2 regions of the Actinoplanes sp. NPDC049668 genome follow, and region 1 is predicted to be linked to the other one. Evidence: riboswitches for the same ligand, from Rfam matches in the RefSeq annotation. Region 1 holds a riboswitch; the other holds the start of a gene.
The links. Region 1 has a riboswitch for cobalamin ahead of ACIBSW_RS18275 (hypothetical protein). Riboswitches for the same ligand answer to the same signal wherever they lie in the genome.
Positions count from the first base shown of each region.

Region 2: linked by a shared signal. The riboswitch ahead of ACIBSW_RS01025 (ribonucleoside-diphosphate reductase subunit alpha) and the one ahead of ACIBSW_RS18275 (hypothetical protein) in region 1 are both predicted to bind cobalamin.

Region 1 is NZ_JBITLR010000004.1:198,890-208,167, reverse strand. Features, by position in the region: gene ACIBSW_RS18295 (ThuA domain-containing protein) at 1-667, opposite strand, end outside; gene ACIBSW_RS18290 (SDR family NAD(P)-dependent oxidoreductase) at 716-3,043, opposite strand; gene ACIBSW_RS18285 (CbtA family protein) at 3,113-3,886, opposite strand; gene ACIBSW_RS18280 (CbtB domain-containing protein) at 3,877-4,080, opposite strand; cobalamin riboswitch at 4,115-4,247, opposite strand; cobalamin riboswitch at 4,280-4,478, shown strand; gene ACIBSW_RS18275 (hypothetical protein) at 4,609-5,376, shown strand; gene ACIBSW_RS18270 (precorrin-8X methylmutase) at 5,373-6,047, shown strand; gene ACIBSW_RS18265 (precorrin-2 C(20)-methyltransferase) at 6,044-7,558, shown strand; gene cobM (precorrin-4 C(11)-methyltransferase) at 7,558-8,316, shown strand; gene cbiE (precorrin-6y C5,15-methyltransferase (decarboxylating) subunit CbiE) at 8,300-9,278, opposite strand, start outside.
Region 2 is NZ_JBITLR010000001.1:206,611-215,888, reverse strand. Features, by position in the region: gene ACIBSW_RS01030 (ribonucleotide-diphosphate reductase subunit beta) at 1-729, opposite strand, end outside; gene ACIBSW_RS01025 (ribonucleoside-diphosphate reductase subunit alpha) at 730-3,141, opposite strand; cobalamin riboswitch at 3,270-3,480, opposite strand; gene ACIBSW_RS01020 (UdgX family uracil-DNA binding protein) at 3,594-4,256, shown strand; gene ACIBSW_RS01015 (DUF3046 domain-containing protein) at 4,975-5,175, shown strand; gene recA (recombinase RecA) at 5,375-6,421, shown strand; gene ACIBSW_RS01005 (regulatory protein RecX) at 6,788-7,528, shown strand.

The DNA.
Region 1 (9,278 bases):
GGCACCAGGAGATCGGGTGGTGCCGGCCCATCCCGGGCGAGCCGCCGGGTTCGCTGTATCCGCGCGGGTCGTAGGTCCGCTCGTCCACCTCGGCGAGGACGTGGACGGTGTGCCGCGGGTTGGTGCGGAAGTTGTACCACTCCTCCTCCCGCTGCCAGCGGCGCGGCAGCGGCCGGGTCGCGGCGGTGCCGCGGTCGAGGACCTTCACCGTGGCGACCTGGAACTGGGGGCTGACCGAACCCGGGTGGTCCCGGAAGTACGCGCCGACGAGCCCGCCGTACCAGGCCCAGTCGTACTCGGTGTCGGAGGCGGCGTGGATGCCCACGTAGCCGCCGCCGGCGCGGATGTAGCGCTCGAAGGCGGCCTGCTGCGCGCCGTCCAGCACGTCACCGGTGGTGCTGAGCCAGACCACGACGTCGTAACGGGCCAGGTTCGCGGGGGTGAACGCCGCGGCGTCCTCGGTCGCGTCGACCGTGAAGTGGTGCCGGGCGCCGAGCTGCCGGATCGCGGCGATCCCGGCCGGAATCGAGTCGTGCCGGAACGCCGCGGTCTTCGAGAAGACCAGCGCGCTGAACCGGGCATGCCCGGACGCGGCGGCCGGCCCGGCGTGTGCGGTAAGCCCCACCGCCACGACCACCGCCAACACGAATCTGACCATGAGCCTCATGACCCCTCCTCAGCGTCTGCGCGCGCGTACCGGGCCTTCGATCGAAGCTTATGACTTCGCGCCGGACCCGGGAAGGCGTACCGGCTTCCCGGTCGAGGTGCGGTGCAGGGCGGCGACGATGGTGATCTCGCGCGGTAGCTCGGCCTTGGACAGTCGCGGTTCCAACCACTGCCGCAGTCGGGCGGCGGTCAGCGAGCGGCCGGGGCGCACCTCGACGGTGGCGCGCAGCCGCTGGCCGAACTCGGCGTCCGCGACCGGCTCCAGCAGCGCGTCGGCCACATCGGGGTGACTGACGAGGACCTCGGCGACCGGACCGGGGTACACATTCTCGCCGCCCGAGACGATCATGTCGTCGAGCCTGCCGTCGACGAACAGCCGCCCGGCCAGGTCGACGTGGCCGAGGTCCCCGGTTCCGAGCCACCGCCCGTCCGGGTGCCAGCCCCGGACCTGGATCTCCCCGATCCGGCCCGGTGGCAGCGGCGTGCCGTCCGGTTCGACGACCCGGACCCGCACCCCGCGCGGGGCACGGCCGACGGTGCCGGGCGCCGCTCGCAGGTCCGCCGGTGTGGCCATCGCCGCCCAGCCGGCCTCCGAGGTGGCGTACATGTTGAACGTCCGGTCCCCGAAGCGGTCGCGCAGCCGCTCGCACAGGTCGGCGGTCAGCGGCGCGGCGCCGCTGACCACGCCGCGCAGCGAGTCGATCGCCGGCCACTGCGCATCGGGCAGGTCGCAGATCCGGCGGAGCTGGATCGGCACCGCGAACAACAGGCCGGCGCGGTGCTCGGCGACCGCGCTCAGGATCCGGGCCGGGTCGCCGCCGGGCACCAGGATCACCGGGGCGCCCAGGACCAGGCCGGCGGAGAGGTAGGTGAGGCCGTACCCGTGGTGCGGCGGGGTCGCCAGGACGATGGGCTCGCCGGGGCGCACCGGCGTCAGCCGCAGGTGGGTGGTCGCCGGGCCGAGCAGCATGCGTACCGGCAGCGGGCGGGACACGCTGCGCGGTACCCCGGTGGTGCCGGAGGTCAGCACGGACATGCTCCCGGGGCGCGACGGCCGGGGCGGTTCGACGCCGGGTGCGCCGGCGAGCAGCTCCCGCCAGGAGATCGAGGGCAGACCGGCGCCGTCCCCGCCCGGCTCGCCCACCAGTGCGACGGCCCGTTCCCGGCGCAGCACCTCGGCGGCACGGTCGCCGGGCAGGTCGGGCGGCAGCAGCACCACGTCGACGCCCAGCCGGGCCAGCCCGACCGCCGCCGCGACGAAGCCCCGGTGTCCGGCGCAGGCCAGCCCGACCCGATCGCCGGCCCGCACGCCGAGCCCGGCCGCCGCGGCCGCCGCGCAGGCGCCGGCCATCGCGTCCAGCTCCGGGTAGGTGACCGGCCCGTCCGCGTCCACCAGGGCGAGCCCGTCGGCCGGCCCGGCGGCTAGGGCCACGTCCAGGCTGCGCCCGCGCCGACGGCCGGCGCGCAGCAGCCGCACCACCCGGCCGGGCCGCAGCAGGCCGGTCGCCGCCAGCACCCGCAGCGGCTCCACGGCGTCGATCATCCGCACCCCCGCGGCCAGCGCCCGCTCGACGGTGCGGGGCAGCGCCGCCGCCACGACCGAGCCGATCCGGGCCCACCACGGCCACCACGACCGGCGGTTGGCCACCGAGCGGCACACGATGTCCCCGGCCTCGGCCGCGGACATCGCCGGCGCCCGGCGGTAGTGCGGCGTCGGCGCGCTCATCCGGGTACGGACCAGGTTGAGGTACACCGTGCTGACGGTCACGCGGTCGCGCCGCAGCTCGACGGCGGCGCAGCGCAGCCACGTGTCGAACGCCGCCTTGGAGCCGAGGTACGCCGACCAGTTCGGCGTACTCATGGACAGCCCGGCCGTGGAGACGTTGACGACGTGCCCGCCGCCGGCCGAGCGCATCGCCGGCAGCAGCACCAGCAGCAACTGGACCGGCCCCGCGTAGTTCACGCTCATCGTGCGCTGAACGTCGTGGAACCGGTCGGCGGTGTCGGCGACCGAGCGCCGGATGGACCGCCCGGCGTTGCTCACCACGACGTCGATCCGGCGGTACCGCGCCACCAGATCCGCGGCCAGCGCGGCGGCCGCGTCCGGCGAGGACAGATCGGCCGGGTGTACGAACGCGCGCCCGCCCGCCGCCACGATCTCCTCGCGCACCCGCTCCAGCCGCTCGACGGTACGCGCCACCAGCAGCACGGTGGCACCGGCCGCGCCGAGCCGCCGGGCCACCGCCGCGCCGATCCCCTCGGACGCGCCGGTGACCAACACGGTCTTCCCGGCCACGGCCGCACGCAGCCGCCGCTCCCGCGGACCCCGCCCGGTGATCCCCGCCGCGATCCGCGCCCACTTCCACCTGTGATCCACTGCGCCATTGTGGTGCCGGCGCCCGCTGTCCTCGTATGGACTGGTGGGTCAGTTCTCGCGGGCGAGGGCCTACGCGGCCGCCGACTCCTTCGTCTCGGCGGGCAGTGGGCTGTCGTCGCCAGAGCGAGGGCTCAGCAGCGCGGCGAATGCCAGCCCGAGGACGGTCCACAGCACGGCCTGCACCCCGAGTGAGGAGATCCGGAACTCCCACAGCAGGGTCGCCGGGAACGTGTCCGGTACCTCCTGGATCGTGGGCAGCAGCAGGTACGCGACCGAGACCACGGCCACGAAGCCGAGCACCGCGGCCAGCGCCCGCCGCCACTCCACCTGCTGGGTGCGGGCGGCGACCACCGCGGCCCAGACCGCTACCAGGCCGAGTACCAGCACTGTCAGGTAACTCCACGTGCGCTGATTGATCGTGGCCGGATCACCGACGGCCGGCGGATTCGGTGGGTACTTGAGGAACGGCACCAGGACCGCGCCGAGCAGCGCCGCGCCCGCCAGTTGCAGGGCCGCGCGGCCGTCGCCGCGGGTGCGCAGCCGGCGGCGCAGCAACGTGTACGCGGTGGCGAGCAGCCCGCCCATGGCGATGCCGAACAGGGTCGTGGCCAGGACCAGGCCGGCCTTCTGGCCGTCCCTGCCGACCAGCGGTTCCTCGTCGTGGTGCCCGGCGTCGCCGGAGGCGTCGGCGGCCGCTTCCTCGATGGCGATGGCCGCGTCGATGTGCGGCTCGCCGACGGTGTAGGCGAACGCGCCGGCCAGCAGCCCGGCGATCAGCCCCGCGAGCAGGCCGCGTAGCAGCAGCCCGAGGAAGCCGGGCCTGGCGGAGGTCCTCAGTGGCACGGCACACCGAGCAGGTGGCGGCCGTCGTGCATGAGCTCGTGCAGGTACATGCCGCTCTGCGAGACGGCGCCCTGGTCGAACGCGACCAGGTACGCCAGCAGCAACATGACCGCGACGATGGCCGCCGCGAAACCGAGCAGCCGCCCGGAGACGGCTGGTGTGCTGGCGGGGCGTACCGACTGAATGTCGGACATGGGAAACCGAACCTCCTACGGGATAACGCGTCCCGATCGTGGGGCTGCGGCGGGCGAGTCTCCTGACTCCCGACCCTGGACGGGCCGGTCACAGTGGCGCGACCGCACCGGACTCTCACCGGTTTCCTCGCATCGCCGCAGATGGCACCCTCAAACTAGTGGCGCACCGAGGCGCGGCACAACCGCGGGTGGACCTGGCGGTACGCTGACGCTCGCCAGTCGTACCCCCGGCAGTTCGGGGGTCAGGGAACCCGGTGCGATTCCGGGACTGACGCGCAGCGGTAAGGGTGACGGGCGGAGCACGCGGGTGACCGCAGCCACTGGAGCGAAGCTCCGGGAAGGCGTTCCGTGCCGGATGATCCCGAGTCCGAAGACCTGCTGGCCCTGGCGGTGATCGCCGCCGGGTCGTTGGAGGGTTCCCGCGGACGGGCCCCGGACCAGATGGGCCCAGCAGTGTCATCCACCCGCAGCCGACCGGATCGGTGCCCGGGCGCTCGGCGCCCGTGGCAGGCCGCCGACGGAATGCTCGTGCGGCTGCGGCTGATCGGCGGGCGGGTCACCTCGACCGCGCTGGGTGCGTTGGCCGCCGTCGCCGCGGAGCACGGCGACGGCCGGGTGTACCCGACGACGAGGGCGAACCTGCAGGTCCGCGGGCTGCCGGGCGAGGACGGCCGGGTCGCCGACGATGTGCTGGCGGCCCTCGACGCCACCGGGCTGCTGCCGACGCGTACCCACGAGCTGGCCCGCAACGTGATGGTCTCGCCGCAGACCGGGCTCGCCGGTGGCCGCGCGGACCTGCGCCCGGTCGCGGCCGAGCTCGACCGGCGTCTCTGCGCGGATCCCGGCCTGGCCGACCTGCCCGGCCGGTTCCTGTTCGTGCTGGACGACGGCCGCGGCGATCTGGTCGACCGCGGCTGCGACCTCGGGCTCGTGGCGCTCGACGCGGAGCGGGCGCAGCTGCGGGTCGGCTCCTCGTGGGGGCCGGTGGTCCGGCACGTCGACGCCGCGGCGCGGATCGTCGGCCTGGCCGCCGACTTCGTCGCCCGCAGGGGAAGCGGGCAGGGCGCCGCCTGGCACGTCGCCGAGCTGGCGGAACCGCTGCTGCCGACGGCGACGGCCGACGCCCGCATCCCGGCCGGCAGCGCGCCGCTGCCGTTCGGGGAGGTCGCCGGTGGGCGCCACGTCGAGGTCCCCGACGGCCTCGACCAGGCCGCCGTCGCGGCGCTGAGCGCCGGCGTACCCGAGCTGATCGTCACGCCCTGGCGCGGCGTACTCGTCCCCGAGGAGAGCAGATGAGCCAGACCGACGGCCTTCGCCGGCCCAGGCGCCGTTACGAGTACGCCGACAGCGGGCCGGCCATCTACGTCGACTCGTTCGCCACCATCAGGCGCGAGGCCGACCTGCGCGCGGTTCCCGCCGACGCCGAGAAGCTCGCGGTCCGGATGATCCACGGCAGCGGCCAGGTCGACCTGGCCGCGGACCTCGTCGTCCACCCGCGGGTGGTGGCCGCCGCGCGTGCGGCGCTGTGCGCGGGGGCGCCGATCCTCTGCGACGCCACGATGGTCGTCACCGGCGTGACGCGCAGCCGGCTGCCCAAGGACAACGACGTCCGGTGCTTCCTCAACGACGAGCGCGTGCCCGGCCTCGCGGGCCGGTGGCGGACCACCCGCACCGCGGCCGCGGTCTCGCTGTGGGAGCCGTACCTCGACGGCGCCGTCGTCGCGATCGGCAACGCGCCCACCGCGCTGTTCCACCTGCTCGAGATGATCCTGGACGGCGCACCGCGGCCCGCCGCGATCGTGGGCTGCCCGGTCGGTTTCGTCGGTGCCGCCGAGTCCAAGCAGGCGCTCGTCGACCTCGCCGACGGGCACGGCATCGACATCCCGTACGTCACCGTCCGCGGTCGGCGGGGTGGCTCCGCGATGACCTCGTCGGCCCTGAACGCCCTGGCACAGGAGCAGGAGTGACCGGCCGCTTCTTCGGCGTCGGGGTCGGACCCGGCGACCCCGAGCTCATCACCCGCAAGGGCGCGCGGCTCATCGAGGGTGCCGACGTCATCGCCTACCACGCGGGCGTCGGCAAGGAGTCCAACGCCCGCAGGATCGCCGCGGGCCTGTTCCCCGCGGGAGTCGTCGAGGAGCAGCTGACGTATCCGGTCACGACCGGGGCGACCGACCACCGTGGCGGGTACGCCGGAGCGCTCGCCGAGTTCTACGAGGCCTGCGCCGCGCGACTGGCCGCCCACCTGGACGCGGGCCGCGACGTCGTGCTCCTCTCCGAGGGCGACCCGCTCTTCTACGGCTCGTACATGTACATGCACGACCGGCTCGCCGAGCGCTACGAGACCGAGGTCGTGCCGGGAATTCCGGCGTTCGCCGCCGCCACCGCGGCCGCCGCCCGCCCGCTGGTCCGCCAGACCGACGTGCTCACGGTGCTGCCCGGCACCATGCCCGAGCCCGAGCTCGCCCGCCGGCTGGCCGACACGGACGCGGCGATCGTCATGAAGCTCGGCCGGACCTTCCCCGCGGTGCGGCGGGCGCTGGCGGCCGCGGGTCGCCTGGAGCACGCGCTGTACGTCGAGCGCGCCTCCATGCCCGAGCAGCGCTGGCTGCCGGTCGCGGAGGTGGATCCCGACACGGTGCCGTACTTCTCGCTGATCGTCGTGACCGGCGACAGCCGTCACGGCCGCGGCTCCCGCGGGCGGGTTCAGGCCGCGCCGGCGGTCGCCGGGCCCACCGCGGAACTGCTCGTCGTGGGGCTGGGCCCGGGGCCCGCGGCCTGGCTCACCCCGGAGGTGTCGCAGGCTCTCGCCGAGGTCGACCACGTCGTCGGCTACGGGCCGTACCTGGACCGGGTGCCGCAGCGCGCCGGGCTGACCCGCCATGCCTCGGGCAACACCGTCGAGGTGGACCGCGCCCGGCACGCACTCGACCTGGCGAGTGCGGGCGAGCGGGTCGCGGTCGTCTCCGGTGGCGATCCGGGCGTCTTCGGCATGGCCGCCGCCGTCTTCGAGGCCGCCGAGGACCCGGCGTACGCCGGCGTCATGATTCGGGTGCTGCCTGGGGTCAGCGCGGTGCAGGCCGTCGCCGCGCGCGCCGGCGCGCCCATCGGCGCCGACTTCGCCGTGGTGTCGCTCTCGGACCGGCTCAAGCCCTGGACGGTGGTGGAGCGGCGGCTGCGGGCGATCGCCGAGGCGGATCTGGTGCTGGCGATCTACAACCCCGCCTCGCGCTCGCGTACCGAGCAGATCGCGAGCGCACAGCGGATCCTGCTGGAGCAGCGCAAGCCCGACACCGTGGTCGTCGTCGGCCGCGACGTCGGCCGTGCCGAGGAGTCGCTGACCGTGACCACGCTGGCCCGGCTCGACCCGGCGACCATCGACATGAAGTGCCTGCTGATCGTCGGCGCCGAGAGCACCCGGGTCGGCCCGGCCGGCGTGTGGACGCCCCGGTTCGTCGGCGACCGCGTGGAGGGCTGATGACCGTCCACTTCGTCGGCGCCGGACCCGGGGCGGCCGACCTGCTCACCGTCCGCGCCACCCGGCTGCTGGCCGGCGCCGACGTGGTGCTCTACCCGGGCACCTACCTCGACCCGGGCGTGCTCGCCCACGTCAGCCCGGGGGCGAGCCTGGTCGACACCCAGGACCTCGACCTCGATCAGATCACCGAGCGCCTGGCCGCGGCCCACCGCGAGGGCAAGGACGTCGTGCGGCTCGCCTCCGGCGACCCGTCGATCTACTCCGCGCTCGCCGAGCAGACCCGCCGGCTCGACGCCGCCGGCGTTCCCTGGGATGTCACCCCGGGCGTCCCGGCGTACGCCGCGGCCGCGGCCGTGGTCGGGCGGGAGCTGACGGTGCCGTTGCTGGCCCAGTCGGTGGTGCTGACCCGCACCCGGGCCCGGTCCAGCGCGATGCCCGGGACGGAGTCGCTGGCGGCGTTCGCCGCCACCAGGGCGACCCTCGTGCTCCACCTGGCCGTCCGCCGCGTCCGGGAGCTGATGGCCGAGCTCGAGCCCGAGTACGGCGCGGACTGTCCCGCGGTCGTGGTCTACCGCGCCAGCCAGCCCGACCAGCTGGTGCTGCGCGGCACGGTCGCCACCGTCGCGGAGCAGGTCGAGTCCGCCGGCCTGAAGCAGGCCGCGGTGATCCTCGTCGGGCGGGTCCTCGACCCGCGCCCGGGCGGCGAGTCCTACCTGTACGACCCGGGCCGGGACCGGTCCGCTAAACGCCGCGCGTGAGCGCCCATTGGGTGACCGTCCGGGCCGGCGTCCAGCCGGTGAAGGAGCCGATCGGTGCCGCGGTCTCGACGCCGACGCGGATCAGCTCGCCGCCGTGATCGCGATAGGCGGCGGCGAGCAACTGCTCGGTCTCCAGCGTCACCCCGTGCACGACGAGGCGCCCGCCCGGCCCCAGCGCCGCCAGGCACGTGTCCAGTACACCGGGGACGGTCGCGCCCCCGCCCACGAAGATCGCGTCGGGTGCCCGCAACCCGCCGAGCGCGCCGGGCGCCCGCCCGGTGAACACCCGCAGGCCGGGTACGCCGAGGGCGTGTGCGTTGCGGGTGATCCGGGCGGCCCGTTCGGGGTCGCTCTCGACCGAGTCGGCCGTACAGGTGGGATGTGCGCGCATCCATTCGATGCCGACGGATCCGGCGCCCGCGCCGACGTCCCACAGGTGCGCGCCCGGCGTCGGGGCGAGCCGGGCCAGCGCGCCGGCGCGCAGGTCGCGCTTGGTGAGCTGGCCGTCGTTCTCGAAGGCGTCGTCGGGCAGGCCGGCGACCCAGCCGCCGAGGAGCGGGCCGGCGAGCTCACACCCGATCACGTTGAGCCGGGGTGCCGGCGCGGACCAGGTGGCCGCGGTCGCGTCGATCCGGGTGTACGCCGGGCCGCCGAGGTCGCCCAGCACGTGCAGGAGACTCGCGCCGTAGCCGGCGTCGACCAGCAGCGACGCGACCTTCGCGGGCGTGTGCTCGTCGGAGGAGAGCACGAGCAGCCGGCGGCCGGGTGCGAGCTCTCGGCGTACCAGTGAAAGGTCGCGGCCGACCACGCTGACGGTCCCGTGGCTCTCGGCGGGCCAGCGCAGCTCGGCCCGCGCGTGCGCGACCGACGAGACGGCCGGGAGGATCCGCACCCGGTGGGCGCCGAACAGGTCGATGAGGGTCGTGCCGATGCCGGACACCAGCGGGTCGCCAGACGCGAGC
Region 2 (9,278 bases), on a different contig from region 1:
CTCGGCCAGCATGTCGCGGACCTGCCGTTCCATCTTGTCGTCGAACAGGTCCGGCTCCTCGGCACGCACCTGTTCCACCACGTCGAAGGCGAACGCCATGTGCATCGACTCGTCGCGGAACACCCAGTTGGTTCCGGACGCGAGCCCGTGCAGCAAACCTCGCGAGCGCAGGTAGTAGACGTAGGCGAAGGCGCCGTAGAAGAACAGCCCCTCGATGCAGGCGGCGAAGCAGATCACGTTGAGCAGGAACGCGCGCCGGTCGTCCTTGGTCCGCAGCTCGCGCAGGTCGAAGACCGAGTCGATCCAGCGGAAGCAGAAGTCCGCCTTGCGGGCGATCGACGGGATGTTCTCCACCGCGTCGAAGGCGGCCGCCCGCTCGGCCTCGTCCGGCACATAGGTGTCCAGCAGATTCAGATAGAACTGGACGTGCACCGCCTCCTCGAAGAGCTGCCGGGAGAGATACAGCCGCCCCTCGGGCGAATTGATGTGCTGATAGAGGTTGAGCACAAGGTTGTTGGCGACGATGGTGTCGCCCGTGGCGAAGAAGGCGACCAGCCTGCTGACCAGGTGCTGCTCGGCGGCCGAGAGCTCGGCCAGGTCGGCGAGGTCGGAGTGCAGGTCGACCTCCTCGACGGTCCAGGTGTTCTTGATCGCGTCCTTGAATCGGTCGAAGAAGTGCGGATACTTCATCGGCCGCAGGGTCAGGTCCATTCCGGGATCAAGCAGCATCTACTGACACGCCTCACACGACTCGGGGTTCTCGAGGGAACAGGCCAGGGCGTCCTCGTCCGCGACCGGCGCGGCGAGCACCACCGCCGGGAGCGCCGGCGGGCTGGCCGGCGCGGCGGAGACCGTGGCCTGCTGGATGCGCGTCGCGGGCCGCGAGCGCAGGTAGTACGTGGTCTTCAGCCCGGCCTTCCAGGCGTAGAGGTACATCGACGAGACCTTGCCGATGGTGGGGGCGCTCATGAACAGGTTCAGCGACTGCGACTGGTCGATATAGGGAGACCGGGCCGCGGCAAGGTCGATGAGGGCCTTCTGCGGCAGCTCCCACGCGGTCCGGAAGAGCTCCCGGACCTCCGCCGGCAACGCCTCGATGCCCTGCACCGAACCCTCGGCGCGCTTGATCTGCTCGCGCACCGCCGACGTCCAGAGGCCGCGTGCCTTCAGCTCGCGTACCAGATAGGTGTTGATCTGAAGGAACTCGCCGCTCAGGGTCTCGCGCTTGAAAAGGTTGCTGACCTGCGGCTCGATGCACTCGTAACAGCCGGCGATGGAGGCGATCGTCGCCGTCGGCGCGATCGCGATCAGCAGCGAATTGCGCAGGCCGGTGTCCGCGATCCGCGCGCGCACCGCCGCCCAGCGAGCGGACTGCGTCGGGGCCACCCCCCACAGATCCGGCTGCAGGTCACCCCGGGCGGCCCTGGTCTCCGGGTACGCGGGATGCGGGCCGGAGCGCTCGGCGAGCGACGCCGAGGTCTCCAGCGCGGTCAGATAGATCTCCTCCGAGACCCGGGTCGAGAGCTCCCGGGCGGCGGCGGAGTCGAACGGCAGCCCCAGCGCGAAGAACGCGTCCTGCAAACCCATCAGCCCGAGCCCGACCGGGCGCCACCGCGGGTTGCTCGCCGCCGCCTGCTCGCTCGGGTAGTAGTTGATGTCGATGACCCGGTCCAGGAACACGACGGCGGTCCGCACGGTCTCGCGCAGCTTCGCCCAGTCGACGTCGTCGCCGGTCAGGTGTGCACCGAGGTTGATCGAGCCGAGGTTGCAGACCGCGGTCTCGTCGTCGGCGCTGACCTCGAGGATCTCGGTGCACAGGTTCGACAGGTGGATGGTGTTGCCGGGGCGGCCGGTCTGGTTGCTCAGCCGGTTCGAGGGGTCCTTGAAGGTCATCCAACCGTTGCCGGTCTGTGCCAGCGTGCGCATCATCCGGCCGTACAGGTCGCGCGCCCGGACGGTCTTGACCGCCTTGCCCTCCGCGATCCGGTACGCGGCCTCGAACTCCCCGCCGTAGAGGTCCGGCAGCCCGGGGGCGTCGGACGGGTCGATCAGCGACCAGTCCTCGTCGGCCTCGACCCGGCGCATGAACTCGTCCGGGATCCAGTTGGCCAGGTTCAGGTTGTGTGTGCGCCGGGCGTCCTCGCCCGTGTTGTCCCGCAGCTCGAGGAATTCCTCGATGTCCGGGTGCCACGGCTCGAGGTAGACGCAGGCCGCGCCCTTGCGCCGGCCGCCCTGGTTGACCGCCGCGACGCTGGCGTCGAGCGTGCGCAGGAACGGCACGATGCCGTTGGACCGGCCGTTCGTGCCGCGGATCAGCGCGCCCCGGCCGCGCACCCGCGACCAGGAGATGCCGATGCCACCGGCGAACTTCGACAGCCGCGCCACCTGCTGATAGCGCTCGTAGATCGAGTCAAGCTCGTCCTTCGGCGAGTCCACGAGGAAGCACGACGACATCTGGGTGTGCCGGGTGCCCGAATTGAACAACGTCGGCGAGCTCGGCAGGTAGGCGAGCGACGACATGAGCCGATAGAACGCGATCGCCTCACCCGCGCTGGTCGACAGGCCGCAGGCGACCCGCAACAGCCAGTACTGCGGCGTCTCCACGACCAGGCGCGTCCGCGGATGCCGCAGCAGGTAACGGTCGGCGACTGTACGCAGGCCGAAGTACTCGAACCGCAGGTCGCCGGCCGGGTCGACGGCGTCGTCGAGCTTGCGGGCGTTCCTCGCGACGAACGCGGCCGTCTCGTCCCCGATCAGCCCCTCGGCGTGGCCGCGGGCGATGGACTGGCTGAAGCTCGCGATGCCCTGGCCGCGGACCTCCTTGTCGACGAACGCGGCGAGCAGCCGGGCCGCCAGCCGCGAATACTGCGGTTCCTCGCCGATCAGCTCCGCCGCCGTCTGGATCGACAGCCGGTCGAGCTCGGCGGTGGTCGCGTCGTCGTAGAGACCACTGATGGTCTTGGTCGCCACCCGCAACGGGTCGACCTCGTCCAGGTCGGCGACCCACCGCTCGACCGCCTTCACGATCTTGTTGACGTCGACCGACTCCGCGTCACCGTTGCGCTTGCGCACCTGCATCGCATGCCTGCGCTGCTCCGGCACGGCTGGATCGGTCGCAGTCTGCTCCTGCGTGACCGTCATGAACTCTCTCTCCTCGCGAGCCCGTTCCGAAGTGGTCTCCGGGCGCGCAGGAGGACGCCGGTGGACGCGGCTGTACGCGTACACCTGAGTGGCGTCGGCCGTCCCACGCGGCCTCGGACCGCCGCACGCGGAGCGTGCGGCGCGCTGGCAGGTCTTCGGACTCGCGGGCCTGACCTGTCTTCGGTCTCCTACTGGCCGTCGCTTCCCAGGCCGGGGCCCAGTGCTGATGACGGCGGTCGTTCCCACTCACCGCTGCGGGGCAGTTCCGGTCTTCCACCGGATTCCCTCTTGCCTCGGCCGTCCTGGAGAGACGGCCGAACCAGCTGCGGGCAACACCATATCTAGGTGCGACTCGAAACGCGCAACCCCACATGTCGTGTCGGCGTGTCGGATCATGCTCGTTCGGGTGAGGCCCCGCGCGTGGCGGGGACGGCAAGGGGTAGAACCTCTGCATGGCAATGACGCAAGCCCCGCCGGGGGCTCAGGGGTTCATTCCCGCCGATGCGCACGACCTCGACGAGCTCAAGGCCGCCGCGCCCGGCTGCCGCGGCTGCGAGCTGCACGAGAACGCCACCCAGGTGGTCTTCGGGCGCGGCGCCGCACACGCCCGGCTGGTGCTGGTCGGCGAGCAGCCCGGCGACATCGAGGACCAGAAGGGCCTGCCCTTCGTCGGCCCGGCCGGCCGGCTGCTGCGCGACGCGGTCGGCGACGCCGGCATCGACCCGTCGGTGATCTACCTGACCAACACCGTGAAGCACTTCCGCTTCGAACTGCGCGGCCGGCGCCGCATCCACCAGACGCCCGGCCCGGCGCACATCGTCGCCTGCCGTCCCTGGCTGGTCGCCGAGTTCTCACTGCTCAAGCCGGACCTGATCGTGGCGCTCGGCGCGACCGCGGCCAAGGCCCTCTTCGGACCCTCGTTCCGCGTCACGAGATCACGCGGCGAACTGCTACCGTGGCCGGCCGCGGCGCAGCGCCCACAGGACTTCCCGAAGGCCGAGTCCCGGGCACTCGCAACGATCCATCCCTCGGCAGTGCTACGGGCCGACGACCGGGACGCGGCATACCGAGGCCTGGTCGACGACCTCAAGGTTGCGGCAACGGCCCTGTCCTGATCCGCACCCCTGGCACTCTGTCTCCGGCTTGGACTTCGCCCCCGCGTGCGTGCATGTCTGTCGCTCGCCGCCCTCGCAGCGCGTCGCGGGCGATCGGTGCCGGACAGTGATGACGTGCCCACCGCCGACGTCCTATCCCGGCACGTCGCCCGTCGTGGCGTGCCGGTCTCCAGGCGTGCCAGGCGGATGGATGCGTCCTGTCGCTTGATGTGGCCGGTCGGCGGGTCTGTTGCCTGGTGTGAGTGGCTCGCGGTCCTGTCGCTTGGTGTGGGGCTGGCCCGTTGCCTGGTGTGGCCGGCCCGGCTGGCCTGTCGCTTGGTGTGGCCGGCCCGGCTGGCCTGTCGCTTGGTGTGGCCGGCCCGGCTGGCCTGTCGCTTGGTGTGGCCGGCCCGGCTGGCTCGTCGCTTGGTGTGGCCGGCCCGGCTGGCCCGTTGCCTGGTGTGGCCGGCCCAGCCGGCTCGTCGCTTGGTGTGACCGGCCCGCCGGCCCGTCGCTTGGTCTGAGCGGCCCGCCGGCCCGGTGTCCGGTGTCACCGGTCCGTCGGCCCGTTGCCCGTGTGACCGGTTCCGCCGGCCCTCCAGGTGGCCGCCCTGTTCGGTGGTCCCGGGGGGCGTCCTGCAGGGTCGGCGCTCTATCGCCGACGGTCCTCGCATAGTGATGTGCGTCTCAGCATTGTGCGCGGCGGGGTCGTCCGCGGCCCGCAGGTACGCTTTTGCCCGTGCGGTTGACGGATTTCTGGGGGCGCCTCGAGCAGGCGTTCGGCCCCGCATATGCGAGGAGCCTTGCCACCGATCAGAGTTTCTCGGCGCTACAGGGCCGCACGATCGAGCAATCCATTGCTCAGGGTGTCGATACCGCTACCATCTGGCGCGCGGTGGTGGCCGAGTACCCCGATCGGGTGCCTTCGCGCCTGCACTGACCCATCTTTCGTACGTTTGTTCTGGCGTGTCACTCGATAGTCGTACACCTGTTCGGCTATCGTCCTCAGCGGCGTGGTCATCCGCAGCTCACGACCGGGCGGTCGTTTTCTGTCAGACCCAACGTCTAGCGTGACCCGCGTGGTGAACAGAAACGCTTCGGCGAAGACGCCTGGGAAGTCGAGTACAGGGGTGGCGGACATGGTGGCAGGACCTGATCGGGACAAGGCGCTAGACCTTGCTCTCGCGCAGATCGACAAGCAGTTCGGCAAGGGCTCGGTGATGCGCCTCGGGGAGCGGCCGGTCACACAGATGGCCATCATCCCCACCGGCTCCATCGCCCTCGACATCGCGCTCGGCGTCGGCGGCCTGCCGCGCGGCCGGGTCATCGAGATCTACGGCCCGGAGTCCAGCGGTAAGACGACGGTCGCCCTGCACGCGGTGGCCAACGCCCAGCGCAACGGCGGCATCGCGGCCTTCATCGACGCGGAGCACGCGCTCGACCCCGACTACGCCCAAGCCCTCGGCGTCGACACCGACGCCCTGCTGGTGTCCCAGCCGGACACCGGCGAGCAGGCGCTCGAGATCGCGGACATGCTGATCCGCTCCGGCGCGCTCGACATCATCGTCATCGACTCGGTGGCGGCCCTCGTGCCGCGCGCCGAGATCGAGGGCGAGATGGGCGACAGCCACGTGGGTCTGCAGGCTCGCCTGATGAGCCAGGCCCTGCGAAAGATCACCGGCATCCTGAACAACTCCGGCACGACCGCGATCTTCATCAACCAGCTCCGCGAGAAGATCGGCGTCATGTTCGGCTCGCCCGAGACGACGACGGGCGGCCGCGCGCTGAAGTTCTACTCGTCGGTGCGCCTCGACGTACGCCGCATCGAAAGCCTCAAGGACGGCACCGACGTCGTGGGCAACCGCACCCGCGTCAAGGTCGTGAAGAACAAGGTCGCGGCGCCGTTCAAGCAGGCCGAGTTCGACATCATGTACGGCAAGGGCATCTCCCGCGAGGGCTCGCTGATCGACGTCGGCGTCGAGCAGAGCATCGTCCGCAAGTCCGGCGCCTGGTACACGTACGACGGTGACCAGCTGGGCCAGGGCAAGGAGAAGGCGCGCGAGTTCCTGAAGGAGAACCCGGACGTCGCCGCCGAGATCGAGAAGAAGATCCTGGAGAAGCTCGGCGTGGGCCAGACCACCGGTGACGCCGCCGGCGGTCCAGACCTGCCCCCGGTCGACTTCTGATCGATGCAACCTCCGACGACGAGGCGATCCGCTGCACCCGGCCCACCCGGGCCGGGTGACCCCTCCCCGCCGCTACACCGGTCCGGCGCCGTTCGAGGCCCTGCACGAATCCACAAACCGGCACCGTCGCGGACTTCCGCCTCGCGGACTTCCGCCTCGCGGACTTCCGCCTCGCGGGCTTGGGTCTCGCGGGCTTCCGCCTTGCGGGCTTGGGTCTCGCGGGCTTCCGCCTTGCGGGCTTGGGTCTCGCGGGCTTCCGCCTTGCGGGCTTCCGCCTTGCGGGCTTCCGCCTTGCGGGCTGTGGCCTCCGCTCCACAGCCCGCCCGGGCCGCCGGCCCGCTCGTCCCGGCGAACGGCTGAGCCCGGGTGCCTGGACGACGCGGCGCGCGGTCGGGGCGGGGCTGGGATGCGATCCCACCCCGGCCCACAGAAGATGACTCCCCTGGTGGCGAGCTCCGGCCCGACGACCCGGAACGCGGCAACGTGACGGGCCGGCGCCGCCGGAGCTCGCCGGGCGGACCGCCCTACAACACCCGCGACAACGCGGCTGAGCGGCCGCCCGAGCCGCCGCGCAGCGAGTCCGAGATCGCACGCGAAATCTGCCTGCGCCAGTTGGCGGTGCGCCCGCGCACCCGGGCCGAACTGGCCAAGACCCTGGCCCGCAAGGAGATCTCCGACGAGGTGATCGCCGAGGTCCTCGACCGCTACGACGAGGTCGGCATCATCGACGACGCCGCGTTCGCCCGGATGTGGGTGTCTACCCGGCACCAGGGCCGGGGCCTGGCCCGCCGGGCGCTGGCCAACGAGCTCCGCCGGCACGGGGTGGAGGCCGAGGTGGCCACGGAAGCCCTGGAGACCTTGGACGACGACGCCGAGGCCACCACCGCACGCGCTCTGGTCGATCGCAAGCTGCGGTCCGCGCGAGGCACCCCCGACCAGGTGTTCCGCCGCCTGGTCGGAATGCTGGCCCGCAAGGGCTACCCGGCCGGCGTGGCGATCCGAGCGGTAAAGGACGCCTTGGCGGCCCGCGACGCCGAAGCGGCCGAGTTCGCCGACCAGATCGACGCCGATGCCCTGGCAGACGAAGCCAACGACCCACTGTCCTGACCGCACGCAAAGCCCGACCGGCCCCGGCGAGCCGCGCACGAACCGGGGCGCTGGCCCGAGTCCAGATGTGGATCGGGTGCGTGGTCGGACTGGGTGGTGGTTCGGGTTTGGGCGTGGGCCGGGGTGTGTGCTTGGGCCGGGGTGTGTGTGCTTGGGCCGGGTGGTGGTCCAGGTTGGGTGTCGGTCGAGCATGTCCTCGTGCGGTGCGGGCTGGCGGTGGCCGAGGCGGCCGCGGTACCCGAGGCTGCCTTTGGGCGTGCGGGTTGCCGGACGCGAGGTTCGTATGGCGAGCGGGATCTGGGGAAGTTGCCGATCAACCAACCCGGCTGCCATGTGACCGATCGACCGACCCGGCTGCCATGTGACTGATCGACCGGCCCGGCTGCCAGGTGACTGATCGACCGGCCCGGCTGCCATGTGACTGATCGACCGGCCCGGCTGCCAGGTGACTGATCGACCGACCCGGCTGCCATGTGCCGGACAGGTGCCCGGTCCGCTGCGACTCTGTTCGAGTCCGCACAGCAATCTATCGCCATTTGTGTGTTCCAACACGAGCGGTGAGGTCGCCCCGTGCTGTATCCGGCCATCGAGCTTTGGCCGTTATATCGGTGCTGCGATAAGTGATCGCTGAGATGTCGGATTTGGCTGTCCCTGTTTGGGCTGTGATGGCATCAGGTGCCCTGCTCACCCCACTCCGGAGCAAGGTTCCACCCTTCGCATCGTCGGCGCAGGGTGCTGACAAGGTTAGATGCGTGTTGTCTGAATTTGGCTAGATTGTTGCCCGTGGATAGGAGTGGATTTCTATCCGGCAAGTTGTGGCGCGGACTACGGATTTGTCCACTGAGGACGTAATGGCCCTTTGGTGTCGGCAAATGGGGAGGAAACCAAGCGACTCGCACGCCATTGCGGCATGCGTGCTACGGCCCGGGCTTGGCGTCATCGTCGTGCCGTCGCTGCGGCCGAGCTGGGGGTGGCACCTCTACGAGAGTGGACCGTAGCCTCTCCGGGCTGTCGGTCCATCGTCGCTGATGGATCTCGCGAGGCGTCGCCGACGGCCTCGGACTGGTAATCTGTGCTTGGTGACAGACGACTTCCACCCAGCTCAGCGCGGTGGCGGCTCCCCTCACGAGAGCCCCGACGCGACGGCTCAGGTCGTCCCACACATCGCGTCGGCCGGTTCGCCCGAGGGCACCGTTCCGCCATCGCACTCTGATGCCGAAATCCCTGGTCAGCATTCTGTGCCAGCGGACAGCCAGGCCCTGCCCGGTCCAGGGCAGGGCGATGTGCCCGCGGCGCCCTTCGCGTATCCGCCTAGAGCACATCAGTCCGGAACCTCAGCATCGATGCCCGGCGATCCGGCAGACGTCACAGCCAATCTGAGAGTGCCGATGGACGGACAGGGGCCTGGCGAGGAAGACCCGACCGCGCCGGTCACACACCCGCCGTCCGGTCAGCCGCTGGTCGGTCAGGTGTCGGATGGGCAGACGCCGGTGGCTCACTCGCCGGTCGGTCAGCCGCCAGTGCCCCACCCGCCGGGCGGGCAACCGCTGGCCGGTCATCTGCCGGTGACTCACCCGCCAGTTGCCCACTGGCCGGTTCCTGCACCCTCCGGCGGAAACGTGCCTCCACGCGGCCGGACCACCGGGCCAGTGCCGACGTCTCCGGCCGTGTCCACGTCCGGGCATGCGCCGGCATACAGAACAGTGCCGGCCGATGGCGCGGCAGCCGTGACTGCTCCTGCAACCGACCC